Regions from separate parts of the Caballeronia sp. LZ032 genome, predicted to be linked through region 2. Evidence: riboswitches for the same ligand, from Rfam matches in the RefSeq annotation. Region 2 holds a riboswitch; the other holds the start of a gene.
What was found. Region 2 has a riboswitch for cobalamin ahead of QCE69_RS32020 (CbtB-domain containing protein). Riboswitches for the same ligand answer to the same signal wherever they lie in the genome.
Positions count from the first base shown of each region.

Region 1 (14,260 bases), on a different contig from region 2:
CAGCATTGCCGCCAGCGCGAAGCTGGCCGCGCCGCCCGAGACGCCGAGCACGTAGGGTTCCGCCAGCGGGTTGCGCAGCAGCACCTGCAACAGCGCCCCGGCCAGCGCGAGCAGCGCGCCCGACGCAAAGCCCGCGAGGGCGCGCGGCAGGCGCAGCGTGAGCACGATGTCGTCGGCGATATCGGGCACGGCGGCGCGCGCATTGAAAAGCGCATGAGGCAGCGCATGAAGCAGCGCCGCGAACGCGCGCGACGGCGGCAGCGCGACGCTGCCCAGCGCGAGCGAGGCGATCAGCACCGCGCACGCCGCGGCGGCGAGACAGGCCCAAATCGCGGCGGCGCGCGCGCCGTTCATGCCGCGCAACCGCTCAGGCGCGCGGCTCACGACGGATGCCAGCCCAGCGTGAGATAAACGCCGCGTCGCGGCGTGTTGTAGGCATACGCAAGCTCATAGTCCTTGTCGAAGAGATTGTCGACGCGCGCCGTGACGGTCCACGACTTCGAGATGTCATAGCGCGCCGACAGGTTCACGATGCCGTAGCCCGCCAGCGTCGAATCGTAATCGCTGCGCTGGCCGCTCACGAGCCACTCGCCGCCTACGCGCCAGCGCCCGATCGTGCGATGCGCGCTCAGCGTCGCGAAATGCCGCGCGCGTCGCGTCAGGTCCTGGTGATTCGTTTCATCGACGGGATTCTGGAACGTGACGCCCGCGCGCACATCCGTTCTGCCGACATGCCCCGCCCACGATCCCTCGATGCCCTGCACCTTCGCCCGCCCGACATTCTGCGCGGTGTAGTAGAAGCCGCCGTCGGACACGTAGTCGATCAGGTTCGAGTAGCGCGTCTGGAACAGCGTGACGCGCAATACCCCGAGTCCGCTCGACGCATACTGCAACGCCGCTTCGACCGAATGGCTGCGCTCCGGTTGAATCGACGGATTGCCGCTGGACGGATAGTAGAGATCGTCGAAGCTCGGCGCGCGGAACGAGGCCGCATAGCTCGCGCTCGCCTTCCAGTGCGCGTCGATGTTGTACGCGTAGCCGAGATAGTAGCTGTTCGCGCCGCCGAAATCGGAATACTGGTCGTGACGCAGGTTCGCCTGGAATTCGCTCGCGCCCAGATGGCCGACATAGCCCGCGAACACCGAGTTCACGTGGCGGTCGGGGGCGCTGAACTGATCGGAATCGAGCGTCTGGTCGAGGTGCTCGTAGCCGAAGAGGAACGTGTGCGCGTCGCTGATGCGGATGTCGTTCTGCCACGTGTACTGGCGGTTCTCGGAATTGAAGCGGCTCGTATAGACGCCGTTCTGCTCGATGTTCGCGCGGTCCTGGCCCTGCGCGATCGTGAAGTGCGTGGTCCAGTTGCCGGTGAGTTTGCCGTTGGCGAACACCGACGCCGAACGCACGCGGTTATGCGATTCGTTGAGATCGGTCGGCTGGCCGTAGGCATCGTCGAAGCTGTTGATGCCGTTCGACTGCAGGAAGCGCACGCCCGCATCCCATTGCTCGTTAAACCTGTGGCGCAAGGTCGCAGCGACGCTCTCGTTCAAATAGCCGTTCGCGTTGGGATTCGCGCCGGGCGCGAGGTTCGGATCGATCGACGAAAAGCCGTCGGTCTTTTCGCGCGACACGTTCAGGCTGAAGGTGGTGCGCCCGTCCTGGTCCAGCGCGCCGTTCACGCCGGCGGACTGGCGCTGCGTGTGATAGCTGCCGAGCTCGGTTTCGAAGCTGAAGCGCGGCGGATGCGGCTCGCCCTCCTTCGTGAAGATCTGCACGACCCCGCCGATCGCGCTGGAACCATACAGCGCCGAGACATTGCCATTCACCACCTCGACGCGGCCGATCTGGTCGAGCATCACTTGCGACAGTTGCGCCGCGCCGAGCGATGCCGATTCGACCCGGACGCCGTCGATCAGCACGAGCGACTGCGACGACGATGCACCGCGAATGAAGAGTCCCGAGTTCGCGCCCGGTCCGCCGTTGCGCGTGACCTGCACGCCGGGCGCGAGCGCGATGAGGCCGAGTGCGTCGTCGGCGTTGCTGTCGGCAATGTCCTGTGCATCGAACAACGAGGTCTGCGGAATGGAATCGGCGAGCGGCTGCGCTGCACGCGTGGCAGTAATAACGACAGGCGCAAGCGTTTGCGAAGCGTCATCCGTGGCGGTGGTCGTCGCTGCTTGCGCGACGCCGGCGAGCGGCAGGAGAAACGTGGCAGCGGCGAGGCCGCGACTGGAGAGGCCGTCCCGGACGGAGGCCCATGGCGATTGCATGACGAGTGTTCCCGTGGAGGATGAGCGCGGCCCCGCTCCCCGCGAGGTTCGATGCGCGACGAACGCGCCATGCCGTTCGGGATCATGCAGTGATCGTGCGATGACCGGCGGCAGGCGCGTGGCACTCTGGCCGGTATCCGGGCTGGCGACGCATCGTCCCGCCTTCCCGCGCATCATGCGCAGTGGCGTCGACACGTTTCTTGCAGAGGCCGACGAGCGGCCCGGCGTATGGATGGATCCATGCGCCCGCACTGCAAAAACGCGTATGAGACGACTTGCAACTTGCGTTGCGGTCGCTTACCGTTGCGGGGGCAGCACAGGTTGGCTCCGTCCTGTCCGGCCGCCGTTCACTTGTTCGGCTGCTTCGAGGACTTCGCTCCCTGTTTCCCGTTTGACTGCATGCGCGAGAGCCGCGCATGCGAGCACCAGAAGTGCGGCAAGTGTAGGAGCGCGGGTGGGGACCGTCAAGAAACGGCGAACCCTGGCGCGAAGGACAGCAGGCGGCGCGTGAAGATGCAAAGAACAAACGAACTCAGCGAGCGAGAATCAGCCTGACTGCATGCACGAGCAAATCAACGCTCGTGTTTTCTGCACACGAATGCATTGCGAGATGCGCGAGAACCCGGGGTTTGCGCGCAAGATCGCGTGCTGTTACGTCTCGAAACGAGACAATTATCGGTAGCTCCGTTGAACCGCGCTAAAATGCGAGGTCTTTAGAGGACGCAGCACATGCTCAACGAACTCGAATCACTGTCAGGAAACATCGGCCGGCTGATCCAGATCAGCGAGCGCCACAATCAGGCGCGTGCCGCGCTGCAAGAACAACTCGAGCAACTGCGCACCGAGTACGCCAATCTCCAGGCCGACCTCGCGCAAGTCCGCGAAGAACGCGACACGCTGCAGTCCGAACGCGATTCCCTCTCCGCCAAGATCGACGACGCGCAGGTCCGCCTCAACGCGATCCTCGAAAAGCTGCCGCGCGCAAAGTCCGCGCAGCACGGCGAAGCCGACAATCAACTCGATCTCCTCGAAGCCGATTCGCCGGAAGCGCATGAACATGCCCATGCGTCCGAAGCGGAATTGCACGGCGAGCATCATCAAGGAGAGAAGGCATGACGACCACGCAAATCGAAGTCTCCATTCTCGGGCAGCCCTATCGCCTCGCCTGCTCGCCTGAGACGGAAGGTGCGTTGCGCGAAGCCGTCGCACGCGTCGATGCCGAGATGAACAAGGTGCGCAACGCGAGCAACGTGCGCGGCACGGATCGCATCGCGGTGATGGCGGCGTTGTCGCTGGCGTCGGAATTGCTCAAGTTGCAGGACAGCGTGCGTCACGGCGAAGCCTTCCCCGCCGAGGAAATCCGTCGCACGATGCACTCGATGAACGAGCAGCTCGGCGCCGTCATTGCACAATACGAAGTGCAATAAAGCGCGTTGATGCGGTTGATCAAGCCGTGTTTGTGAAGGCTTGGCAAAGGCACAATCAGCGCGCCACGTCGATCGAAAAAAGAAACCGCACCGGGGCTGCAGAAGGCAAACGATTGGTGTAGAGTGACGTTTCCCTGCCTGGTACGCCAAGGTCATATATTCCTTGAACCAATGCTACATTGGCACGGTTGCGGAACCTTGCAACATGGGCGCGCGCGTCGCTAGTCCGATGTACCCGAAGTGTTGCTTACCGCGACCAATCTTGAACCCAGGTTCAGGATGCCGGCCTAGCGGCTATGGCGGGGACCTCATCTCAAACGGCATCGGTTTTCCCGATGCCGTTTTCATTTGCAGCAGTGCTTCTGCATTCCTCATTCCATCGTCGATCACGCATAACGAACAACCATGCGCTACTGGCTGATGAAGTCCGAACCGGACGAAGCGAGCATCGATCACCTGGCGCACGCGCCGAAGAAAACCCTGCCGTGGACGGGCGTGCGCAACTATCAGGCGCGCAACTTCATGCGCGACCAGATGCAGGTCGGCGACGGCGTGCTGTTCTATCATTCGAGCTGTCCGGAGCCGGGCATCGCGGGTATCGCGAAGGTCTGCTCTACTGCCTATCCGGACCCCACGCAGTTCGATTCCAACAGCCACTACTACGATCCGAAGTCCACGCAGGAAACGCCGCGCTGGATGCTGGTCGACGTGAAGTTCGTCAAGAAGACGCCGCTGATTCCGCTCGCCACGTTGCGCGAGCATGCTGAACTCGCGGACATGCAGCTACTCGCACGCGGCAATCGTCTTTCGATCACGCCCGTCACCGATGCGCAATGGCGCTTCATTACCGAGCGTCTCGTCTAACAAGGAACTTACGACGCACGGGTGCCGCCTAAAGGCCGTCGCACATCATGCGACGCAATACGTGATTGCCTTTGCGTCTGGAGCCTTCGATGACCTACAAGAAAACTGCCGCCGCCCTCGCCCTGTTCGCGATGTCCGGCGCCGCGTTCACCTTCTCTCAATCCGCCGCCGCGCAGACGGTGATCAATCAGCAGCCCGCGGGCGTGCTGTCACTGTCGGCGCAATCGAGCGCGCAGGTGGCGCAGGATGTCGTGACCATCACGCTGTTCTACGAACAGGAAGCCGCCGATCCCTCCTCCCTCACCAACACGCTCAATCAGCGCGCCGAGTCGGCCTTGCGCGAGGCGCGGGGCGTCGACGGCGTGACGGCCAGGAGCGGTTCGTTCACCGTGTATCCGTCCACCGATCGCGACGGCAAGATTTCCGCCTGGCGCGGCCGCACGGAAGTCGTGCTCGAATCGCATGACTTCGCGGCGGCCTCGAAGCTCGCCGGCCGGATGAGTGCGTCGATGCAAGTGGGCAGCGTGGCCTTCTCGCTGTCGCCGGAAGCACAGCGCGCGGCCGAGCAGAAACTCGTGACGCAGGCCATCGACTCGTTCCGCAAGCAGGCGCAAACCGCCGCGCAGTCGTTCGGCTACAGCAACTACTCGATCAGGGAAGTGAACATCGGACACAGCGGCGTTCAGCCACGCCCGGTCATGATGATGCAGTCACGCGCGATGAGCGCCGATGCCAAGATGGCCGCGCCCATCGCGATGGAAGCCGGCACGACGACCGTGACCGTCGATGTGAACGGCTCCGTGCAGATGGGGCGGTAAGCGGTACGCGGGGCGCTCGCGCCCCGCATCTCAGTCAGGCCTGCGCGGATTCGGGCGGCAGGCGCAGATTGCGCTTGTACGCCCACACCATCATCAGCACGCCGGCGATGATCATCGGCAGCGAGAGCCACTGGCCCATCGAGAGATTGAATGCGAGCAAGCCGAGATAGTCGTCCGGCTCGCGCGCGAATTCCACCGTGAAGCGCGCCAGTCCATAGCCGATCAGAAACAGCGCGGACACGGCGCCGACAGGCCGCTGCTTGCGCGAGAACGTCCAGATCAGGATGAACAGCACCAGCCCTTCCAGCGCGATCTCGTACAGTTGCGACGGATGACGCGGCAGCATGTGATAGCGCTGGAAAATCTCGGTGAGATGGTATTGCGCGTCCAGTTGCGGATTCTTCGAGAGCCACACGGCGTCGTCGTTGGTCGAATTCTGGAACAGCATCGCCCACGGCGCGTTCGGGTCCGTCACGCGGCCCCACAGTTCACCGTTGATGAAGTTGCCGAGACGACCCGCCGCGAGTCCGAGCGGCACCATCGGCGCGACGAAATCGGTCACTTGCAGCCAGGTGCGCTTGCGCTGCCACGCGAACAGCACCATGGCGAGCGTCACGCCGAGGAAGCCGCCGTGGAACGACATGCCACCTTCCCACACCTTGAAGATGTCGAGCGGATGCGCGGCGTAGTAACTCGCCTTGTAGAAAATCACATAACCGATGCGGCCGCCGAGAATCGTGCCGAGCACGCCGTAGAACAGCATGTCGTCGATGTCTTTCGCGGTCCAGCCCTGGCGCGACACATAGGGCAGGCGCAGACGCAGCCGCCCGATGACAATGGCCGACACGAAGGCCACGAGATACATGAGGCCATACCAGCGTACGGCGAGCGGTCCGAGATGGATGGCGACGGGATCGAAATTGGGATGTATGAGCATGCTGATGTCAAAGAGCTGACGGACTTCGAGGGGGCCTCGAGCGAACCTCAAGGCCGCATCATACAGAACCGGCGCCCTGCGCCCGCGAACGGACGATGTCGATGAAGCCGGCCAGCACCGGGCTCACTTCCGCCGCGCGCCACACGAGCCCGGTTTCGACGAGCATCGCCGGGTCCTCCGGCGCGCGCAACGGCCGGTACACGACGCCCGTGCGCCGCAGATGCCGCAGCGAACGCGGCACGAGCGCGACCCCCATGCCCGCCGAGACCAGGCTCACGATGGTCTGCATCTGAATGGCCTCCTGGCCGATGCGCGGCGTCAGGCCGGCAGCGCCGTAGCAGCCCATGATGCTGTCGTACAGGCCGGGCGCAAGCCGCCGCGGAAACACGATGAGCGGCGCGGCGGCCAGCGCGCCCAGCTCGACGCGCGTGTCCGCCCACTCCAGCTCGCCCTGCCCGAGTTCGCGCGCGGTCGCGGCGGGCATCGCGACGACCAGCGGCTCGCGCGCCACCGGCAGATACGACAGCGCGCCCGCATGGCGCGCCGGCAGCGGCGGAATGACGAGTCCGGCGTCGATGCGGCCGGCGACCAGTTCCTCGATCTGCACGTCGCTGGTGGCTTCGGTGAGTTGCAGCCGGACGCCCGGATGGCGCGCGCCGAACGCGTGCAGCAGCGCGGGCAGCAAGCCGTAGTCGGCCGTGGAGACGAACGCGAGCGACAGCACGCCCGCCTCGCCGCGCGCCAGCGACTGCGCCAGCGGCCGCAGCGCATCCGCCGACGCGAGCAGGCGCCGCACCTCGGGCAGCAGATCCTTCCCGACCGGCGTCAGTTCCACGCTCCGTTTCGTCCGCACGAACAAGGCGACGCCAAGCGCCTCCTCCAGCCCGCGGATCGCCTGCGAGAGCGGCGGCTGGGTCATGGCCAGGCGCGCGGCGGCGCGGCCGAAGTGCATCTCCTCGGCGACCGTGACGAAGTAGCGCAAGAGGCGCAAGTCGAAAGACGGGGTGCGCGGGTCCATTGATATGTTTTGCGACCTTATCAGCCGTGAATAATATATTGGACAGATACATCGCGCGAGTCGCATGCTTGCCGGACTAGACCAAAAAGTCCCCCTCAGGAGCACACCATGGCCTTCAATCGCCGCTCGAAGAACATCACCCAGGGCGTCGCGCGCTCGCCCAACCGTTCGATGTATTACGCCCTCGGCTATCAGGAAGCCGACTTCGACAAGCCGATGATCGGCGTCGCCAACGGGCATTCCACCATCACACCGTGCAATGCCGGCCTGCAACCGCTGGCCGACGCGGCCATCGAGGCGATCCGCAAGGCCGACGCCAATCCGCAGATTTTCGGCACGCCGACCATTTCGGACGGCATGTCGATGGGCACCGAAGGCATGAAGTACTCGCTGGTGTCGCGCGAGGTGATCGCCGACTGCGTCGAGACCGCCGTGCAGGGACAGTGGATGGACGGCGTCGTGGTGATCGGCGGGTGCGACAAGAACATGCCGGGCGGCATGATCGGCATGGCGCGCATGAACGTGCCGTCCATCTATGTGTACGGCGGCACCATCCGCCCGGGCAACTGGAAGGGTCGCGACCTGACCATCGTGTCGTCGTTCGAGGCGGTCGGCGAATTCACCGCGGGCCGCATGAGCGAGGAAGACTTCAAGGGCGTCGAGAAAAACGCGTGCCCGTCCACGGGCTCGTGCGGCGGCATGTACACGGCCAACACGATGAGCTCGTCGTTCGAGGCCCTCGGCATGTCGCTGATGTATTCATCGACGATGGCAAATCCCGATCAGGAAAAGGTCGACTCCGCCGCTGAATCGGCGCGCGTGCTGGTCGAGGCCGTGAAGAAGGATCTGAAGCCGCGCGACATCATCACGAAGCAGTCGATCGAGAACGCCGTCGCGCTCATCATGGCGACGGGCGGCTCCACCAATGCCGTGCTGCACTATCTGGCGATTGCGCACGCGGCGGAGGTGGAATGGAGCATCGACGACTTCGAGCGCATGCGCAAGAAAGTGCCGGTGATCTGCGATCTGAAGCCGTCGGGCCAGTATGTCGCGACCGATCTCCACAAGGCCGGCGGCATTCCGCAAGTGTTGAAGATCCTGCTCGATGCCGGTCTCCTGCACGGCGAGTGCATGACGATCACGGGCCGCACGATCGCCGAAGAGCTGAAAGACGTGCCGGCCAAGCCGCGCGCCGACCAGAAGGTCATCTTCCCGATCGCGCAGGCGCTCTACAAGCAAGGCCACCTGGCGATCCTGCGCGGCAATCTCGCGGAAGACGGCGCGGTCGCGAAGATCACGGGCCTCAAGAATCCGGTCATCACCGGTCCCGCGCGCGTGTTCGACGACGAGCAGAGCGCCATGGACGCGATCCTCGCCGACCGGATCACGGCCGGCGACATCCTCGTGCTGCGCTATCTCGGGCCGGTGGGCGGGCCGGGCATGCCGGAGATGCTCGCGCCGACCTCGGCGATCATCGGCAAGGGACTGGGCGAGTCAGTGGGCTTCATCACCGACGGCCGTTTCTCCGGCGGCACGTGGGGCATGGTGGTCGGGCACGTGGCGCCGGAAGCGTATGCCGGCGGGACCATCGCGCTGGTGCAGGAAGGCGATTCGATCACCATCGACGCGCACCAGCTGCTGCTGCAACTGAACGTGGACGATGCCGAACTCGCGCGCCGCCGCGCCGCCTGGAAGCAGCCGGCGCCGAAGTACACGCGCGGTGTGCTGGCGAAGTTCGCGGCGCTGGCGCAGCCGGCCAACAAGGGCGCAGTGACGGGCTGATACGCGCGTCGAAACGCCCGGATGGATCATGCACAAGGGGCGCAGCGGCGCCCCTTGTGCATTCCGCGTGCCGCGCGCCATGTCTCCTATAATGCGCGACAACGTGAAGCGTGCGCGTGCATCGGGGGAGACCACATGAAAGCACAGCTCAGGGGCGTCGTTGCGGGACTGGTGTGGTGGAGCGTGTGCGGCGTGGCCTGCGCGCAGAACGACAGCGCCTCGATGCTCGCGTTCGCGCAAAGCCACAACTGCATGAGCTGCCATTCGGTCTCGCGCAGCTTCATGGGGCCGTCGTTCGACAGCGTGGCGCACAAGTATGCGCAAGTCGAAGGCGCGCGCGGCATGCTCGCGCGCCGCATCATGGAAGGCGGCGTGGGCGTGTGGGGCCCGGTGCCGATGCCCGCCAACACGCAGATTTCACCGGATCAGGCGGCGGCGCTCGCCGACTGGATCCTCTCGCTGCGCTGACCGGCGCGTGCGCCCTTCACTCGCCGTGCTGACGGCGCAACTCGATTTCCACCGCCTCGCGCACCCATTCGCTCATGTGGCTCTCGAGCGCCGTCGCCACTTCGCGCGTGATGGCGGAGACGAGCTGGACCGAGTGCTCGCGCAGCACTTCGCGGCAGCGCTCCTCGATCAGCGCGCGGGCATCGCCCGTCAGGAAGTTCGTGAAGCGCCCGCGCAATTGTCCGGCGATCTGCTCCGCGTCGTATTCGATGGCGAGATTGGCCGACGGCGCGCGCGCGTACTCCGGCTTGCCGGGCACGACGACATCGGTGAGGACCGGAATGGAGGGATCGAAGGAATGCGGCTTGTCCGTCATGGGAAGGGGTCTCCTGTCGAGCGCGGCGGGCGGGCCGCGTCGGTGTGCAAGGCGTGGTGGTTCGAACAGAGCTTAGCCAGCCACGCCCGGCCGCTCTGTTCGCTCAACCGCCCTGATTGGCTTGATTGTGCGTTTCGATGGCATAGCCCCGGTCGCGATAGAAGCGATAACGCTCACGCCCCGCCGCCAGTTCCCCGCCCTCGCTGACTACGATCTCCACCAGCCGCTCGAAGCGCGCGAACTGCGCCGACATCGGCGCGCCGAGATTCACCAGCACCTGATGATGCGGCGCTTCGTCGAGACTGGAAGTCAGCACGACCGGCGTGTCCTGCGCGAGCGGACTCTTCGCCATGCAGTGCGGCACGAATTCGAGCGGCTGGAAGGTCCACAACTGCTCGTCGAAGGCGGCGAGCCGCGCGGGCTCCGCGAGCACGACGAGCGGCTTGCCGCTCAGGTACGCCTTGCGCGCGAGGCGGCAGGCGTACGCGAGCGGATCGCCCACGTTCGTATGGAAGTCGATGCGCGTCATACGTGCGTCATGCCCGCATCACGCGCCGGCGCGGTCGATCAGGAACTGCGCGAGCAACGGCACCGGCCGGCCCGTCGCGCCCTTCGCGGCACCGCTCTTCCACGCGGTCCCGGCGATATCGAGATGCGCCCACGGATAGTTCGACGCGAAACGCGACAGGAAGCATGCCGCCGTCACGCTGCCCGCGGGACGTCCGCCGATGTTCGCCAGATCCGCGAAGTTGGACTTCAGCTGATCCTGGTACTCGTCGTCGAGCGGCAGGCGCCAGGCCGGATCGACCGCCTCGCGCGACGCGTCGAGCAGTTCGCCGGCGAGCGCGTCGTCCTTCGCGAACAGGCCCGTGTTGTGATGGCCAAGCGCGATGATGCACGCGCCCGTCAACGTCGCGATGTCGATCACGGCGGACGGCTTGAAGCGTTCCGCATAGGTGAGCGCGTCGCACAGGATCAGGCGGCCTTCGGCGTCGGTGTTGAGCACTTCGATGGTCGTGCCGTTCATCGCGGTGACGATGTCGCCCGGCTTGAGCGCATTGCCCGCGGGCATGTTCTCGCAGGTCGGCACCACGCCGATCACATTGAGCTTGAGGCCCATCTCGGCCACGGCGCGCATGGTGCCGAACACCGAACCCGCGCCGCACATGTCATATTTCATTTCGTCCATGGCTTCGCCGGGCTTGATCGAGATGCCGCCCGAATCGAACGTGATGCCCTTGCCGACCAGCACGATGGGCGCGTTCTTGCCCTTTGCCTTGGCGGTGTCGCCCGCGCCTTGGTAATGCATGACGATGAACTGCGGCGGCTCGACCGAACCCTTCGCCACCGAGAGAAACGACCCCATGCCGAGCGCCTCGATCTGCTTCTGGCCGAGCACCTCGACCTTGAGCTTCCAGTCGCGGCCGAGTTTCTTCGCGGTCTGGCCGAGATACGTGGGCGTGCAGACGTTGGGCGGCAGGTTGCCGAGATCGCGCGTGAGATCCATGCCGTTGGCGATGGCCACGCCCTGCTTCAACGCGGCCTTGGCGGCCTTCTCGTCGGCGCTGAAGACGCTGAAGACAATCTTCTTGAGCGCGCGCGGCGTGGTGTCCGGCTTGCTCTTCATCTGCGTGAACTTGTAGGTCAGTTCGCGCAGCGCAAGGATGGCGGCGCGCACGGCCCAGTCGCCGCTGCGTTCCTGGATCGGCAATTGCGCGAGCGTGAAGGTGGCCTGGCCGATCTTCGCGCCGAGCAGCACGCGCCATGCGGCGCGCACGGCTTCGCCGTAGGCTTTCTGCGTGAAGGCGTCCTGCTTGCCGAGGCCTACGAGCAAGACGCGCGAGGCGCCGATGCCCGTCACTTCGGGCACGAGCAGCGTGGTGCCTGCGCGGCCGCTCATGTCGCCGGCCTTGACGATGCGCGAAATCAGGCCCTTGGTCGCGACATCCATGTCGCGCGCGGCGCCCGTGAGCGACTGCGCTTCGAAGATGCCGAGGACGATGACATCCGACTTTCCGGTAAGGAAACCATTTGCCTCGCCTTCGCTCCAATCACAGGCTTTTATGCTAAAGTCCATCGCGCTTATCCTCGGATAAAATCTTGGCTGAAGGATGAAAGCCGCAATTATCCGCTATTTTTTCCGCGGCAGTCACCGGTTTGCGGCGTGAGGGTAAGCAAGACCCCTCCCGTCTGCCGAAGAGGTGCGTGCGTGATTCCGCATCGCCGCCAGTCTTAAGCAAAATTCAATGATCTTCGAACGCTCCCTGCAGCGCGAACTCGCGTACACGGCCGGCGCCGTGTTCATGGTGCTGCTCACGATCATGCTCACGACGATGATGATCCGCATCGTCGGCTTCGCGGCGCAAGGTCAGATCGACCCGAAGGACGTGGTCGTGCTGATCGGGCTGACCGTCATCGGCTACCTCGCGGTCATGCTGATCGTGACGCTGTTCGTCTCCATCCTGTTCGTGCTGACGCGCTGGTATCGCGATTCCGAAATGGTCGTGTGGCTCGCCTCGGGCGTGAGCCAGACCCAGCTCATCAAGCCGGTCGCCGTGTTCTCCACGCCGATCATCATCCTCATCATGTTCTTCGCGTTCGTCGGCTGGCCCTGGTCCAACCAGCAGAGCAAGCTGATCAAGGCGCGCTTCCAGCAACGCGACGAAGTGTCCTTGCTGGCGCCCGGCCAGTTCCGCGAATCGCCGTCGAGCCACCGCGTGTTCTTCATCGAGAAGATGTCGCCGGACCAGGCCCAGGTGCAGAACGTGTTCGTCACCAGCACGGAAGGCGGCAAGGTCAACGTGATCGTTTCGCAGACGGGTCACACGGAAACGCGCGGCGACGGCGATCGTTTCATCGTGCTGGACAACGGCCGCCGCTATGACGGCGAACCCGGCCAGCCGAACTTCCGCATCATGGAGTTCGAGCGCTACGGCGTGAAGATCATGGGCCACCAGGTCGTCAACACGCCGAGCACCACCGGCATCTCGACACCCGACCTGCTGGCCGCGCCCACCAAGGACAATCTCGCGGAATTCGCCTGGCGCGCGGGGCTGCCGCTCATCGCCATCAACCTGATGCTGCTCGCCATTCCGCTTTCCTACCAGAATCCTCGCCGCAGCCGCACCATCAACCTCGTGATGGCCGTGCTCATCTACCTCACTTATTCGAACCTGCTGAACGTCGTGCAATCGTGGATCGAGCAGGGCAAGGTGTCCTTCGGCGTGGGGCTGGTGGGCTTGCACGTGATCGTGGGCGCGCTGGTCGCGTTCATCTTCTGGCTGCGGATCCGCAACCGGCCGCTCTTCAGGCTGTCGTCCCTGACGCGTTCGAAGGGAGCCTGAACCCATGCGCATCTACGAACGATACTTCGCGCGCCAGATCTACCTCGCGTTCATCTTCATCCTGTTCGCGTTTTCCGGCCTGTTCTTCTTCTTCGACCTGATCAACGAGCTGAACACGGTCGGCCACGGCAACTACAAGTTTCCGCTCGCGGTGCTGCGCGTCGCGTTGCAGACGCCCTCGCGCTTCTACGAAATCATTCCGGTCGCCGCGCTCATCTCGGCCATCTACGTCTTCGCGCAGATGGCGGCGGCATCCGAGTTCACGATCTTCCGCGTCTCCGGGCTCTCGACCGGCGCCGCGCTGCGTTCGCTGCTGAAGATCGGCATACCGCTCGTGCTCGTCACGTATCTGATCGGCGAAGTGGTGGGACCGTACACCGACCAGTTGTCCGAGCGCGTGCGGCTCGAGGCGCTCGGTTCGTCGGTATCGTCGAACTTCCAGTCCGGCGTGTGGGTGAAGGACACGCTGACCGCCAAGGAAAACGGCGAACAGGTCACGCGCTTCGTCAACGTCGGCACGCTGAATCCGGATACGTCCATCGCCAATGTGCGCATCTACGAGTTCGACGGCAAGTTCCGCCTGACCAACGTGCGCATCGCGAAGACCGGTGTGTACGAGCCGCCGGGCCACTGGAAACTGACCGGCGTGACCGACACGCAACTCTCCGCCGCGCCGCCTCAGGCCGTGAATCCCGGCGATACGCTGAACCCGGTGTATCGCGCGGTCCAGACGACGCTGCCCGAATACTCGCTGCGCTCGGAACTGACGCCGCAGATCCTGTCGGTGCTGCTGGTGTCGCCGGACCGCATGTCGATGTTCAACCTGTTCCGCTATATCCAGCACTTGACGGAAAATCATCAGGACACGCAGCGCTATCAGATCGCGTTCTGGCGCAAGATCCTTTATCCGTTCGCCGTGTTCGTGATGCTGATCCTGTCGTTGCCGTTTGCCTACCTGCATACGCGTGCCGGCGTGGTCG
Region 1 is NZ_JARUXP010000001.1:631,131-645,390, reverse strand. It holds gene QCE69_RS03005 (iron ABC transporter permease) at 1-354, opposite strand, end outside; gene QCE69_RS03000 (TonB-dependent receptor domain-containing protein) at 381-2,267, opposite strand; cobalamin riboswitch at 2,378-2,712, opposite strand; gene QCE69_RS02995 (ATPase) at 2,997-3,383, shown strand; gene QCE69_RS02990 (cell division protein ZapA) at 3,380-3,694, shown strand; RNA gene ssrS (6S RNA) at 3,823-4,004, shown strand; gene QCE69_RS02980 (EVE domain-containing protein) at 4,100-4,558, shown strand; gene QCE69_RS02975 (SIMPL domain-containing protein) at 4,648-5,376, shown strand; gene lgt (prolipoprotein diacylglyceryl transferase) at 5,411-6,313, opposite strand; gene QCE69_RS02965 (LysR family transcriptional regulator) at 6,372-7,331, opposite strand; gene ilvD (dihydroxy-acid dehydratase) at 7,440-9,113, shown strand; gene QCE69_RS02955 (c-type cytochrome) at 9,249-9,581, shown strand; gene QCE69_RS02950 (DUF2486 family protein) at 9,598-9,936, opposite strand; gene QCE69_RS02945 (DNA polymerase III subunit chi) at 10,040-10,465, opposite strand; gene QCE69_RS02940 (leucyl aminopeptidase) at 10,484-12,013, opposite strand; gene lptF (LPS export ABC transporter permease LptF) at 12,183-13,280, shown strand; gene lptG (LPS export ABC transporter permease LptG) at 13,285-14,260, shown strand, end outside.
Region 1: it holds a riboswitch for cobalamin, as region 2 does, so the genes downstream of both, QCE69_RS03000 (TonB-dependent receptor domain-containing protein) here and QCE69_RS32020 (CbtB-domain containing protein) in region 2, are expected to answer to the same signal.

Region 2 (14,260 bases):
CTGCTCCACATGCGTGACCTTGACCTTGGTGGCCCCTTCCAGCGCCGCCAGTGCACGCGCCGCGCGCAGCATCACGAGATCGGCGCGCAGACCGTCCACATTCGCCGCGATGCACAGTTCACTCACACGCGCGTGAACGGCATCGTCGAACGTGAAGTAAGCAAGCGCCGCGCGCGCCGCATGGATGCGTGCATGCAACGCAGCCTGCGCCGCTTCATGCCGCGCGCGAAAGGCGGCCGGGTCGGCATCGAATGCAAGCCGCGCCTTCACGATCTGCTGGCGCACGGCCGCGTCGAAACAATTGCTCATTTCCACCGCAAGCCCGAACCGGTCGAGCAGTTGCGGCCGCAATTCGCCCTCTTCCGGATTCATCGTGCCGATCAGCACGAAACGCGCGTCATGCCGGTGCGAAATGCCATCGCGCTCGACGATGTTCACCCCGCTCGCCGCGACATCCAGCAGTTGATCGACGAGCGGATTCGGCAGCAGGTTCACTTCGTCGACATACAGGACGCCGAGATGCGCCTTCGCAAGCAAGCCCGGCGCAAAGCTCACGCCGCCGTCGCGCAACGCGCTCTGTATATCCAGCGTGCCGATCAGCTGCTCCTCGCTCGCGCCGAGCGGCAGGCTCACGAGCCGCCCTTCCGGCAACAGTTCGGCAAGCGCGCGCGCGGCCGTGGACTTCGCCGTGCCGCGCGGCCCGCTGACCAGCACGCCGCCGATAGACGGGTCCACCGCCGCCAGCAACAGCGCCTGCTGCAAGTCGTCCTGACCGACTAGCGCGGCGAACGGAAACACCGAAGAAGAAAGAGATGAGTTCAAGACTGTCTGCCCTCGATGCGTTGCTCGACATCGAGCAGATGCCGCTCGACCTGGTCGCGATAATCAGCGGGGTTCTGCCACAGGCCGCGCTCCATGGCTTCGAGCAGCCGCTCGCAGATCGATTGCAGCGCGTGCGGATTGTGCCGCGAGATGAAGTCGCGCGTGGCGGGATCGTTCACATAGGCATCGGTGACGAGCGCGTATTGATGATCCGACACCACGCGCGCGGTTGCGTCATAGCCGAACAGGTAATCGACCGTCGCGGCCATTTCCGACGCACCCTTGTAGCCGTGCCGCTTCACGCCGTCGATCCATTTCGGATTCACGACCCGCGCACGCACCACGCGCGCAATTTCCTCGTGCAGCGTGCGCACGCGCGGCGCGGCGGGATTGCTGTGATCGGCGTTATAGGCCTGCGGCTGCACGCCGGACAGATAGCGCACGGCCGCGATCATGCCGCCCTGGAACTGGTGATAGTCGTTCGAATCGAGCAGGTCGTGCTCGCGATTGTCCTGGTTCTGCAACACGACATCGAGGGTCGAGAGCCGCGTGCCGAAACTCGCGCGCGCCTCCACGCCATCGCCGGACTGCGCATACGCATAGCCGCCCGTGGTTTGATAGGCGGCGGACAGATCGGCGTCCGTCTGCCATTGCTTCGCGTCGATCAGTTCCTGAAGCCCCGCGCCATAGGCGCCCGGCTTCGTGCTGAACACACGCCAGCCCGCTTGCCGCCGCGCCGCTTCGGCATCCATGCCGCGCGCCATCAGTTCGTCGCGTTCGCGCAGGATGCGGGCGCGGATCGGATTGACGTCGGCGGGTTCGTCGTCGAGGGCGGCCACGGCCTGCACAGCGGCATCGAAGAGATGCATCAGGTTCGCGAAGGCATCGCGGAAAAAGCCCGACACCCGCAGCGTCACGTCGATGCGCGGCCGGTTGAAGATCGAGATCGGCAGGATCTCGAAGTCCGTCACGCGATGGCTGCCCGCCGCCCACTTCGGCCGCACGCCGATCAGCGCAAATGCTTGCGCGATGTCGTCGCCGCCGGTGCGCATCGTCGCCGTGCCCCACACGGACAAGCCGATGGCGCGCGGAAAATCGCCGTGATCCTGGACATGCCGCTCGACCAGCGCGTTCGCCGACTTGAGTCCGAGCGACCAGGCGGCTTGCGTCGGCAACGCGCGGGTATCGACCGAATAGAAGTTGCGGCCCGTCGGCAAGACATCGGGCCGGCCGCGCGAAGGCGATCCGCTCGGACCCGGCGGCACGAAGCGCCCTTCGAGCCCACGTTTCAGTTGCAGCAGTTCCTGCGGTCCGCACGCATCGAGACGCGGCAGCACCTCATGGCGCAAGCGCCCGAGCACGAGCGACGCGTGCGCGCCGGGCGCCTCCCGTGCGTCGTCCGACAATAGTTGCACCGCTAACCATTCGAGGCGTTCGCGCGTATCGCCATGATGACGCCATGGCGCATCGCTCACCGCCGCGAGCGTCAGCGGACGCGGACCGGTCCATGGCGCGGCCCAGTCCGAGTCGAGCGGGTCGAAGTGATCGCCGAGTTGCAGGTCGCGCGCGAGCGCGGTGATGAGACTGGCGTTCGCGCCCTGTCCGTCGCCGACGGGAAAACGCCCGAGCGCCAGCAGCGTGTCGCTTCGCTGCGTGCCCTCCGGCGACACGCCGAACACATGCAGTCCGTCGCGGATCTGCGCTTCCTTCAGCTCGCAGAGATAGGCATCGGCGCGCGTGAGCAACACGTCTTCTCCCGCGATGTCGCGCGGGGCGTCGAGCCCGAGTTCCTCGTGCAGCCGGTTCTCGACGATGGTCCTGAGAATCGACTGGCGCAACAGCTTCGCGCGGCGCACGTCCACCATCAGCGCTTCGTAGTATTCGTCGACCTGACGTTCGAGGTCCTGCAAGGGCCCGTAGTTTTCCGCGCGCGTGAGCGGCGGCATCAGGTGATCGATGATGACGGCCTGCGCACGGCGCTTGGCCTGACTGCCCTCGCCCGGGTCGTTGACGATGAACGGATAGAGATGCGGCATCGGGCCGAGAATCGCATCGGGCCAGCACGATGACGACAGCGCCACGCTCTTGCCCGGCAGCCATTCGAGATTGCCGTGCTTGCCGACATGCACGATCGCATCCGCCTGGAAACGCACGCGCAGCCAGAAGTAGAACGCCAGATACGCATGCGGCGCGACGAGTTCGGCGTCGTGATAGCTCGCGTAGTCATTGCGTTCGCGCGAACGCGCGGGCTGGATGCCGACGAATATCTCGCCGCAGCGATACCCCGCGATCATGAAGCGACCGCGCCGCACGGTGGGATCGTCTTCAGGCGCGCCCCAGACGGCTTCGAGCGCGGCGCGTGCGTCGGCGGGCAGGGCGCGGTACGCGTCGAGGTAATCCGCCATCGACAGGCTTTGCAACGCGGGCCGCAAGTCACGCACGAGTGGGTCGTTGGTCACGCCTTCCGTCAGCATGCCGATCAGCGCGTCGCCATCGGCCGGAATCTGGCCGACGCGATAGCCTTCGCGCGCGAGCATCGACAGAATGCCGATGGCCGATGCCGGCGTATCGAGCCCGACGCCATTGCCGATGCGTCCCTCGCTGGCCGGATAGTTGGCCAGCACGAGCGCGACGCGCTTCTGCGCATTCGGCGCCTGACGCAGCCTGCACCAGCGCCGGCTCAGTTCCGCGACGAAACGCACGCGCTCGTCGTCGGCCTGATAGCGCACCACGTCGACCTGCGTCTGCTTGCAGTGATACGCAAGCCCCTTGAAGCTCACAGCGCGCGTGATGATGCGGCCATCGACTTCGGGCAGCGCCACGTGCATCGCGACGTCGCGCGAGTTCAGGCCATGATTGGACTGCTGCCAGTCCTCGCGATTGCCGCCGCTCAGGATCACCTGCAGCACGGGTGCATCGCCCGCGACTTCGAACGCCTCGCTCTCGCCGATCACGCCCGCCGCGAATGCCGTGGTATTCAGCACGAGCGCCGCGCGCTGCTCCACGCACACGCGCTCGACCACTTCGCGGCTCACGCAGTCCTTCAGCGATGCAATGGCGATCGGCAACGGGTTCAGCCCTTCCCGTTCGAGCGCGTCGACGAGGGAATCGAATACGGCCGTGTTGCCCGATTGCAGATGCGCGCGATAGAACAGGATGGCGACGACCGGCGCGTCCTTCGTCCAGCGCGCCTGCCAGTCCGCGACCGTGGCGATCTCGCGTTCGGGATGATAGATCGCCACCGCGGGCAGTGCGGCGGGCGGCGGCGGCTCAGTGCCGTAATCCAGCGCACGCCGCGCGATGGCGCGCAAGAACGCTTCTGCATTGCGCGCGCCGCCTTCGCGCAGATAGCGCGAGAGCTGGCGGCAGAACGCGGGATCGACAGTGCTCCTGGCGATCAGGTTTGGGTCTTCGGTCAGATCGCCCGAGAACATCGCGAGCATCTGGCGCTGCTTGTTCGCCAGCGTCACCAGGCGCTCGATGCCATACGGCCAGTACGATTCGCCGCCGAGATGATCGACGACCACGACCTGTGCATGGCTCAGGACATCGTCGACGTAGAAATCGACGGAAGCCGGCTGGCGCAGGAACGACTGATTGGCGAGCCGCACTTCGGGGAAACCGGGCTCCAGACGTGGCACCACGCTTGCCAGCAGGGCGAGCGTGGTGTCGGCGGAACTGAGAATGACGATCGGCGCGCGGGTCTGCTCGATGCGCATGACGCCCTGCGCGTCGTCGACGAAACCGCCCGGGGTCGTGCGCAGCAGATGCATGGCGGCCTACGCCTGCGCTGGCGCGCTCGCAAGCGCGGCTTCGAAGGCCCGCTGCAAGGCGTCCGCGCTCAGGTCCTCGCCGATCAGCACGAAGCGGCTCTGTTGACGGTCCTCGTGCGCTTCCCAGCGACGGTCGAAGTAGCTGTCGAAGCGCTGCCCGACGCCCTGCACCACGAGCCGCATGGCCGCGCCCGGCAACGCCGCGAAACCCTTCACGCGATAGATCGTGTGCTGGCCGACCAGCGTCTGCAATGCGGCGATCGCCTGCTCGCGCGATTCGACCGGCGCGTGCACGACGACCGAATCGAACTCGTCGTGATGGTGATCGGCGTGACCTGCTTCGTCGGGCGAGCCATGATGATCGTGGCGCAGGTGAATGGTCTCTTCCGATGCCGCTTCGAGACCGAGCAACGCGTGAATGTCGAGCTTGCCCATGTGCGCGGGCACGATCTTCACTTCGGCGGGAATCTCGGGGCGCACGAGCGCTTCGACCTTGTGCAGGGCCTCGGCGTCCATCAGGTCGGTCTTGTTCACGATGACGAGGTCCGCCGACGACAACTGGTCTTCGAACAATTCATGCAGCGGCGATTCGTGATCGAGATTCGGATCGGCCTTGCGCTGTGCATCGACGGCGACCGGGTTCGCCGCGAACTGGCCGCTCGCGGCGGCGGGTCCGTCGACCATGGTGACGACCGCATCGACGGTGAAGGCGTTGCGGATGGACGGCCAGTTGAACGCCTGCACGAGCGGCTTGGGCAGCGCGAGACCCGAAGTCTCGATCAGCACGTGATCGATGCTGTCGCGCCGTTCGAGCAACTGTTCCATCACGGGATAGAACTCCTCCTGCACGGTGCAGCAGAGACAGCCGTTGGCGAGTTCGTAGAGATTGCGGTCGGCGGATGCTGCTTCGTCGTCGCAGCCGATGCCGCAACCCTTGAGGATCTCGCCGTCGATGCCGAGTTCGCCGAACTCGTTGACGATGACTGCAATGCGCTTGCCCTGCGCGTTGGACAGGATATGCCGCATCAGCGTGGTCTTGCCGCTGCCGAGGAAGCCGGTCACGACGGTAACGGGAATCTTGCGGGTCTGCATCGTGGCTCCGGGAGTGGTGTTGCGTTTGGGATGCGCGAGGCGGGATGAAGGGCTGCATCGACTGAACGATGACGCGCGTTTTGTGTTCGGGTCTGGCGAGGCTGGGGCGCAGATTGCTGCGCTGTTGCCGGAGCCGGACTGGAATGCCGCAAAGCCTTGTCAGGCAAGCCGGACACAAATTTTAGCACGGGGGTTTTCGTTGTTTCACGTTCGAAGTGCGTGGCTCGGCGGCGGCCCTGCTCATTCGCTATATCACTCGCCGGTCATCGTTACGTTCTTATCGACTGCGCGGGAGCATCGGATTTATCTCAGGACCTTGATCCAGTCACACAAAAGCACACATTTAAGGACGTTGGTGCGCTAAGTTCACCGGTCACATCATTTTTTGAGGCTTGCGCCCGCAAAGGATGGATCGAGATGCCCGTCACATGTACTTTCATCCTGAACAATCGCTCCACATCCACGCTAGTTTGCTCGGGATATGGAACCGTCAAAGCGTTTTCAGGCAACGAGCGAGGTCTTGACAATCCGGCCGAGGTTGCGTCAAAAGGCATCGGACCCATCCGCCTGGAACGTATTACCTCGTTGACCGTCAATCAGGCGGCCGGTTGGGTCAACTCCGTGATGTTCTCTCGCCGCAGCTCGGGTCAACGGATCGAAGTAATGGTTCATGCTCTGGAATCCACGGTCGGGCGATGAGACCAACATCAAAGGCGTAAAACGCAGCAACTTCCGATTGCACGCTGTGGGAGCCGATGAAAGAAGCGAGGGGAGTATCACGCTCGTCAATCCCGCCGAGTTCGAGCTGTTGCAACGTTTCATTCGTAGATCGCCGCCCTCAATGTCCGTTCCTGGTTCCACCCTCAAGTCGTATGGGATGGTGACGGTTCGATGATCCGAAAAGCAGTCCGCAAGCTTTGCCTCGTCGCTTCGGCGCTCCTCGCCTCGCTCCTCGCCGCCCTCGCCATGACTCGCTTCGCGAACCTTCGGGCCGGCGCCATACCTGACTGGATGGCCGACGGCGTGCGCGCCACGTTCGAAGCCATGAGCGACCGGCCAGTCGGAATCGAAAGCATCATCGACGGAAGCCTGCTGTTCAAGCTCGCGTTCTTCTGGCTCATGGCCGCGCTCGTGATGACAGGCAGTCTTCTGGCTGCTCGCCGCTTGCTGCACAAGCCATCACTGGGCCTTGCCTGTAGTGCTGGCGCGTTTCCCATTGCGTGGCTTCTTGCGCATTGCGTGCACCTGGCATCGACCACGTTTAATGGCGTTCGGAAAGATTCTCAAATCCTGTACGTGTCAGGCTTGTTGCTTGCATGCTGGGTTGGCATGGTGATGGTTCTGCTTGCCGTTCTCGCCTTGAGGAGCCGGCGTTCTGCACAGAACAATCAAAAGAAGGACGACTAGTTCCCCTTTGGCGCGGTCGAAAGCCCGAACAAAAGCGTCCGGCTGAGCCACGTTAAAATCCCCGCTCACCCCTCAACAACCCACCCGCCTCGCGATGAACCCCGCCATTGATCGCGCCCCGCCGCTCCCTTCGAAGCTCGCCGTAGGCATCGGCTGCAGGCGAGGCACGAGCGCGGATGCAATCGAACGCGCGGTGCAAGCCGCACTCGGCCCGCATGCATTCGGCGATATCGCCGTTATCGCCACCATCGACACCAAGCGTGCCGAAGCCGGTCTGCTTGCCTTCTGCACACGCCACCATCTGCCGTTGCGCTTCTTCAGCGGCGCGGAGATCGCGCAGGCGCCGCACTCGGCGCGCTCGCATCACGCGCGCAAACATCTGAACGTGGATGGCGTCTGCGAGCCCTGTGCGCTGCTGGCGGGCAACTCGGCCACGCTCATCGTGCCGAAGACGATCGATTCCGGCGTAACCGTCGCGATCGCAGCGGCGCGCGGAGCATTCGGAAGCGGCGCTTGATGACAGGATCGACCCCGGCCGCCATGGCTCCCTTGCGCACCAGCGGCTTGGCGACCACGGGCTTCAGTTTGTCGTAACAAAGCCAGATCAGTATGGTCAGTGCCACGAGTTCCAGATAAAGGTAAAACGCATCCATCGTCTTGCTCCAGTAACAGTCACCGCTGATCCTTCATGGAAGGATCGACATCGCTTTCCCGCGGCGGCCGCAACGACCAGATCCAGCCGAGCAGCACGCCGTAGAACACGAGCGAAGCCACACCGACGACGATCACGACAAGCAGGCTGTCCATGGATCTCTCCCTGAATGGTTCACGGATGCAGCAAGCGAAGGGCGATGAGCCATGTTTCGTGATTCCTCGTGAGGCCGTTTCGTTGTTGCGCAACGAATGATGACCACCATGAATTAGCCCGGTATGAGCACATCACCGGCGCCATGTCTCGCTCGCCAGCGCAGGGTTTGCTCGCGCCAGCCTCATTCGGCGCTAATGCCGTCCGCGTAGCGTGGCTTCTTCCGCTTACTGGAAGGAGGTTCTTATGAGGGCGGTGAAGGCGCGCGTGATGGTCGCAGGCGTCCTGGGCACGGCGTCAGCGGGGTTCGACGGGATAGCCGCAGCAGCGCCGGAATACAGCTTTGACATGCGGCGGCATGCGCAACTCGGCCTGCCGGGCAGGCCGGCAGCAGGCGCAATTCCGCAGCCCGAGTTTGCAGCGAGGGCTGCGCAGACGCAGGACACGATTGCGGAGATGCAACGCATCCAGACTACGATTCGGCTCGCACAGGAGGCGGTGGTGTGTATCGATTCGATCTTGTCCGAAGGCCCGCATGACTGCTGGGCACGTACTTACCAGATCATTGCAGAGCTCGACCTCAGCCACGGTGTGAGCATCGATGCTCATACGCCGCCGGATCGGGTCGAATCGGCTCGGTTGAAAGCGGCGCTCGAAGGCTACATCTCCGAGCTGGCGGCGGCTGTGCAGCGGTTCATGCTGGAGGCAAATCGGGGCGGCTCCACCCCACCGGTAGTCGTTAAACCGCCGGTCATGCCCAGGCTGCCCTGAACTCCATCGCTCAAAGCCGAACGTCTTGCCTGCGCCATGGACAAGCTTGCAAGCCCTCTTCAACCTGACCGGCGCGGTGTAAACTGTGTCGCTCTGCGTCCCGCGCTTCGCGATGGCTTCCATGTTATCCGCGAAGTCGGTGCTTATAAGGCTCAAACAAGCACCGAGACAAGCACGACGTTCTGCAACGTTCGTGTGACTTCGCGGCGCATTCCGACTACATCAACCCTCAGGCCTCTGTCCGGCTTGGGTTTCCGCGCTGAGCCCACGAGCAGCGGACCGATCGGGAACGTCACTCATCCCATGCAGAAAAATACCGAAGCGCATCTGCGCATGACCCAGCGGCGCAAGGAAGGCCACGAGAAAAAGCAGGCCGCTGCGGATCACGAGAAAGGCCTGCTGATCGTGAACACCGGCAACGGCAAGGGCAAGACCACCGCTGCGTTCGGCATGGCGGTACGCGTGCTCGGACATGGCATGAAACTCGGCGTCGTGCAGTTCATCAAGGGCGCGCTGCATACGTCGGAGCGCGATTTCCTCGGCGCCATCGCCAACTGCGATTTCGTCACGATGGGCGACGGCTACACCTGGAACACGCAGGACCGCGAGGCCGACATCGCCACCGCGCGGCGCGGCTGGAACGAGGCGCGCCGGATGATCGAGAGCGGTGACTACCAGATGGTGGTGCTCGACGAACTGAACACCGTGCTGAAGTACGAGTACCTGCCGCTCGACGAAGTGCTCGACGTGCTGAAGGCGCGTCCCGCGTTGCTGCATGTCGTCGTGACGGGACGCCATGCACCGGATGCCCTCGTTGAACTGGCCGATCTCGTCACCGAGATGCGGATCGTCAAGCATCCGTATCGTGAGCAGGGCGTGAAGGCGCAACGCGGCGTGGAGTTCTGAACGCGATGCCGCTCTGTCCCGCCCTCTTCATCGGCGCGAGTGCATCGCATCAGGGCAAGACCACGGTCACTGCCGCGCTGGCGCGCCACCACGCGCGTCGCGGACTGAAGGTGCGCGTCTTCAAGACCGGCCCGGACTTTCTCGATCCGATGATCCTCGAACGCGCGTGCGGCGCGCCCGTGTATTCATTGCATCTGTCGATGGTGGGCCTCGACGCATGCCGCGCGCTGCTCGCCCAGGCGGCGCGCGAGGCCGATCTGATCCTGATCGAAGGCGTGATGGGCCTGTTCGACGGCACGCCGAGCAGCGCCGACCTCGCCGCCGCATTCAAGGTACCGGTGCTCGCGGTGATCGGCGCACACGGCATGGCGCAGACCTTCGGCGCCATCGCATTCGGACTCGCGCGCTATCGCGAGGATGTGCCGTTCCACGGCGTGCTCGCCAATCGCGTGGCGTCGCCGCGCCATGCGCAGATGTTGTCCGAGACCATTCCCGCAGGGCTGCTTTACTGCGGGCATCTGTCCAATGCCGACGATATCGCGCTGCCCGAACGGCACCTCGGTCTGACGCAGCCCGCTGAAGTCGCGGACCTCGATGCACGCCTCGACCGCGCCGCCGACGCCATCGCACAGACCTCGCTGTGCGACCTGCCGCCGCCCGTGCAGTTCGACGACGCGACCCTGCCCGAGCCGCCGCGCCTTCTCGAAGGCGTGCGCATCGCCGTCGCGCACGACGCCGCGTTCTCGTTCATCTATCCGGCGAATCTGGATCTGCTGACCGCGATGGGCGCGCGCATCGAGCGCTTCTCTCCGCTCGCCGACGAACCCGTGCCCGCCGCTGCCGATGCGCTCTACCTTCCCGGCGGCTATCCGGAACTGCACGCGGCCACGCTGGCCGGCAACCGGCGCACGCGTGCATCGATCGATGCGCATGTCGAACAAGCGAAGCCGGTCGTCGCGGAATGCGGCGGCATGCTGTATCTCGTCGAGTCGCTCACGGTCCTCGACGGCGCGCAGCACGCAATGCTCGGCATCCTGCCCGGCGCGGCCTTCATGCAGCGCAAGCTGTCGCGCCTCGCGATGCAGCGCATCGACACCGCGCACGGCGCGATGACGGGCCACACGTTCCACTACTCGACGCTCGACACCCCGCTGCAACCCGTGCTCAAGGCCGCACACGCGACCACGGGCGCCGAGGGTGAAGCCCTCTATCGGCATGGACCGGTGACGGCCACCTACATGCACGCTTACTGGCCGTCGAACCCGGCCGCAACTGCCGCGCTGTTTCGCGGCGCCTCGCTCTCATGACGCAAGACACTCAAGCACCGCTGGACCTGGCCTTCACCATCGAGCGCGCCATGACGCAGGAACCGGTCGGCTCGCCCTGTACGAACGTCTGCAAGCTCGACGCCGATACCGGCCTGTGCCTCGGCTGTTTCAGAAGCCGCCAGGAGATCAAGACCTTCCGTTCGCTCGATGATGACGCGAAGCGCGCGCTCTTCGATGAACTGCTGGCCCGCCGCGCGGCACAACGTCGTTAAGCAAAAAAGCCCGCGCTCCTCACGGAACGCGGGCTTCGTCATGTCAGTACAGGCGATTTGACGATTCAGGCCGCAGCCATTCTCCGCACTGGCGGCCGTTCGAGTTCACGCGCGGCCAGCGCACCGAACAAAAGCCCGAGAGTCGTCCAGATCAGCGCTTGAATACCGATGGCGGTCACGCGGAAGTTCCACAGCAAGGACGCCGAGAAGCCTTCGGGCACTTCATCGACGTGCGGCAGCGCGACCTGCGCAATCACGATCACGACCACGTAAGCGAGCGCGGCGACGAGCGTTGCGTTCCATGCGCCTTGCCGTGCCGTCAGACGCCGCTGCCAGCGCACGGCCCACACCATGGCCGCAATCGAAATCGCCACCATGGTGAAGAACAGCGCGGTGCGCGGTCCGATCGTCGCGGCATTGCCCACGGCAGGCGGATTGGGCGGGTACTTGAGGAACGGCACGATGGCCACGCTCACGAAGCCGAACAAGGCCAGCAGCGCCGACGTGCCCCGCGCGTGCAACGCGCCGAGCCGGCCATACGCAAACGCGAAGACGAGCGAGAAGATCCCGCCCAGCGCGGTGCCGAACACGACGACGCCCGTCAACAAGCCGAGGCCCGCCTGGGTGCCGCGTGAGACGAGTTCTTCATCGCCGTGATCGTGGCTCTGGTCCGCGTTCGCGGAGGCATTGGCGGCTGCATGACCGTGCTCGTGCTCGTGTGCAGGCGCGGCCTCCGCATGCTCATGCTGCTCTTCGAAGGCGATGGCCTGCGCCACCGAAGGTTCGCCGAAGCCACGCGCGAAGCCGAAGCCGATGAGGCCCGCGACCAGTCCCGCGAGCATGCCGCGTATCAGCAGGGTGCGAATCATGCTGCGCCCTCAGTGGCAGGGAAAGCCGAGCAGATGCCGGCCGTCGTGAACGAATTCGTGGATGTACATGCCCGAGAAGATCGACGTCGCGCCTTGTTCGGCGCCGACGAAATAAATCGCGATCAGCAGGATCAGGCCGATGAACACGGCCCAGGGCAGGACTTCGCGCACCGGCAGCGGCACGGGTGCGTCGAAGGAAGGGGAAACCGGTGCGGCAAAGCCCGGCGCGTTGGAAGCATTCATGGTGTTTCTCCAAGGGATAGGCGCGTCCCGATTGACGAAGAGCATGCAGCGGGGTCTGACTCGCGGCGCGCCTCATGGCGCTGACGGACCGCTTACAGTGGCGCGACCGTGCCGGGTTTGCACCGGCTTCCTCGCACTGCAGGCTTGCCATTCTATGACGATTGCCCGCAAAGTAAAACGATAACCTCAGAACCGCCGATTGCCTTGGAACTCGTTCTCCTCTGCCACCCCGCCACGCGCGCGATGAAAACCGGCCGCTTTCCTGTCGGCGACGAACCCGCCGATGACACCCCGCACGCGCCCTTGCCCGCCGATGACACCGCGCGCGTGATCTCCAGCCCGGCCCGCGCGGCGCGCGAGATGGCGGCGTGCATCGCGCCTGATGTCGACATCGATGCCGCCTTCGACGACATCGACTATGGCAGTTGGCGCGGACGTTCCATCCGCGAACTCGCCGATGGCGAAGCCGCGCAACTCAGCGCATGGCTAACCGATCCGCGGGCGCGTCCGCACGGTGGCGAAAGCATCGGGATGCTGGCTGTGCGCGTGGTCGAAGGTCTCGACCGGATCGAACGCGAGATGCGCGGCGAGCGCTGCATCGTGGTGACGCATGGCATCGTCGTAAAGGTGGCCGTCGCGCATGCGCAGCGCAAGCCGCTGACCTCCGTCTATGCGATGAACTTCGCGCCGTGCTCCATCACCGTCCTGACCCGCAGTCGAAGCGCACAGGACTGGACGGTGAGCCTGTTCCCGCCGGCCTGAACTTCAGCGCGTGCAGGACGCTCCAAGCATGCAGCGCAGCGATTGCGCGAGCCCGCTATCAAACCGCTCAGGAGATACACATGGCGCATTACGTGGATGGATTCGTCGTACCCGTGCCGTCCGACAAGATCGAAGCCTACCGGGCCATGGCCGAAGCGGCCGGCAAGATCTGGATGGAGCACGGCGCGCTGCAGTTCGTGGAAGCTGTCGCTGATGACGTGAAGCCCGGCAAACTCACCTCCTTCCCGCAGAGCGTGCAGATGAAGGAAGGCGAGACCGTGGTGTTCTCGTATATCGTCTATGCGTCGCGCGAGGAACGCGACCGCGTCAATGCGAAGGTGATGGAAGACCCGCGCCTCAAGGCCATGATGGAAACCGGCGAGCCGCCCTTCGATGCGCAACGGATGTTTTTCGGCGGGTTCAATGCCATCGTCGAACTTGGACGCGACTAGTATTTTTTGTTGTCTGACCGCGCTTGCCGCAAAGGAACTGCATCGACATGTATATCGCCATGAACCGCTTCAAGATCGTACCCGGCGCCGAAGCCGATTTCGAACGCCTCTGGACCAGCCGCGATACCCATCTCAAGGACGTGCCGGGCTTCGTGGAGTTTCATCTGCTGAAGGGACCCACGAAGGACGACCATGTGCTCTATTCGAGCCACACAATCTGGGCAAACCGAGAGTCCTTCGACGACTGGACGCGTTCCGACGCGTTCCGCGCCGCGCACCGCAATGCGGGCGGGGAAACGCGCCAGCTTTACCTCGGACATCCGGAGTTCGAAGGCTTCGAAGTGATCCAGACGGTCAAGTGAGGTCCGGCGAACGACCGGTCCATTCAGCCGTCCGTTCGCGCCCGGAGCACGCGCGTTTTACACACGTATGAAAAAACGCGCTTCGCCGACAGGCGCTTGTCAGAACTTCCTGTCAGGCCTTCGCGCCGCGCGCCATACGCTGGAGTGTCGACGAATCGATGGCCGCGGCGCAGATGCGCACCGCCTCCTTCAGCGTGCGCGGGCGGCCCGCGCCGAACTGCGATTCGAGCATGGCCACGGCGCGCAGACGCTCATCGTTGCCGAGCTTTTCGCCGGTCGCCAGTTCCAGTACCGAGATGAAGTAGGCCGCGGGCGGCGCGGCATTGGGCGTGGGGCGCGGCGGGCGGCTTGCGCTTGCCGCGCCGCCGCTTTCATGGCCGTCCTCGTGGGCGGGGATCCAGGGGTGCCACTTGCTGTCGTATCGACTCTTCATGAGTGTGTTCGCTGGCTGAATTG
Region 2 is NZ_JARUXP010000004.1:906,427-920,686, forward strand. It holds gene QCE69_RS31955 (ATP-binding protein) at 1-822, opposite strand, end outside; gene cobN (cobaltochelatase subunit CobN) at 819-4,595, opposite strand; gene cobW (cobalamin biosynthesis protein CobW) at 4,602-5,687, opposite strand; gene QCE69_RS31970 (hypothetical protein) at 6,105-6,386, shown strand; gene QCE69_RS31975 (tlde1 domain-containing protein) at 6,358-6,582, shown strand; gene QCE69_RS31980 (hypothetical protein) at 6,579-7,094, shown strand; gene QCE69_RS31985 (cobalamin biosynthesis protein) at 7,189-7,611, shown strand; gene QCE69_RS31990 (hypothetical protein) at 7,767-7,901, opposite strand; gene QCE69_RS31995 (hypothetical protein) at 8,146-8,670, shown strand; gene cobO (cob(I)yrinic acid a,c-diamide adenosyltransferase) at 8,974-9,576, shown strand; gene QCE69_RS32005 (cobyrinate a,c-diamide synthase) at 9,582-10,883, shown strand; gene QCE69_RS32010 (DUF1289 domain-containing protein) at 10,880-11,116, shown strand; gene QCE69_RS32015 (CbtA family protein) at 11,182-11,985, opposite strand; gene QCE69_RS32020 (CbtB-domain containing protein) at 11,995-12,228, opposite strand; cobalamin riboswitch at 12,258-12,384, opposite strand; gene QCE69_RS32025 (histidine phosphatase family protein) at 12,433-12,990, shown strand; gene QCE69_RS32030 (DUF1428 domain-containing protein) at 13,071-13,442, shown strand; gene QCE69_RS32035 (antibiotic biosynthesis monooxygenase) at 13,490-13,804, shown strand; gene QCE69_RS32040 (hypothetical protein) at 13,917-14,237, opposite strand.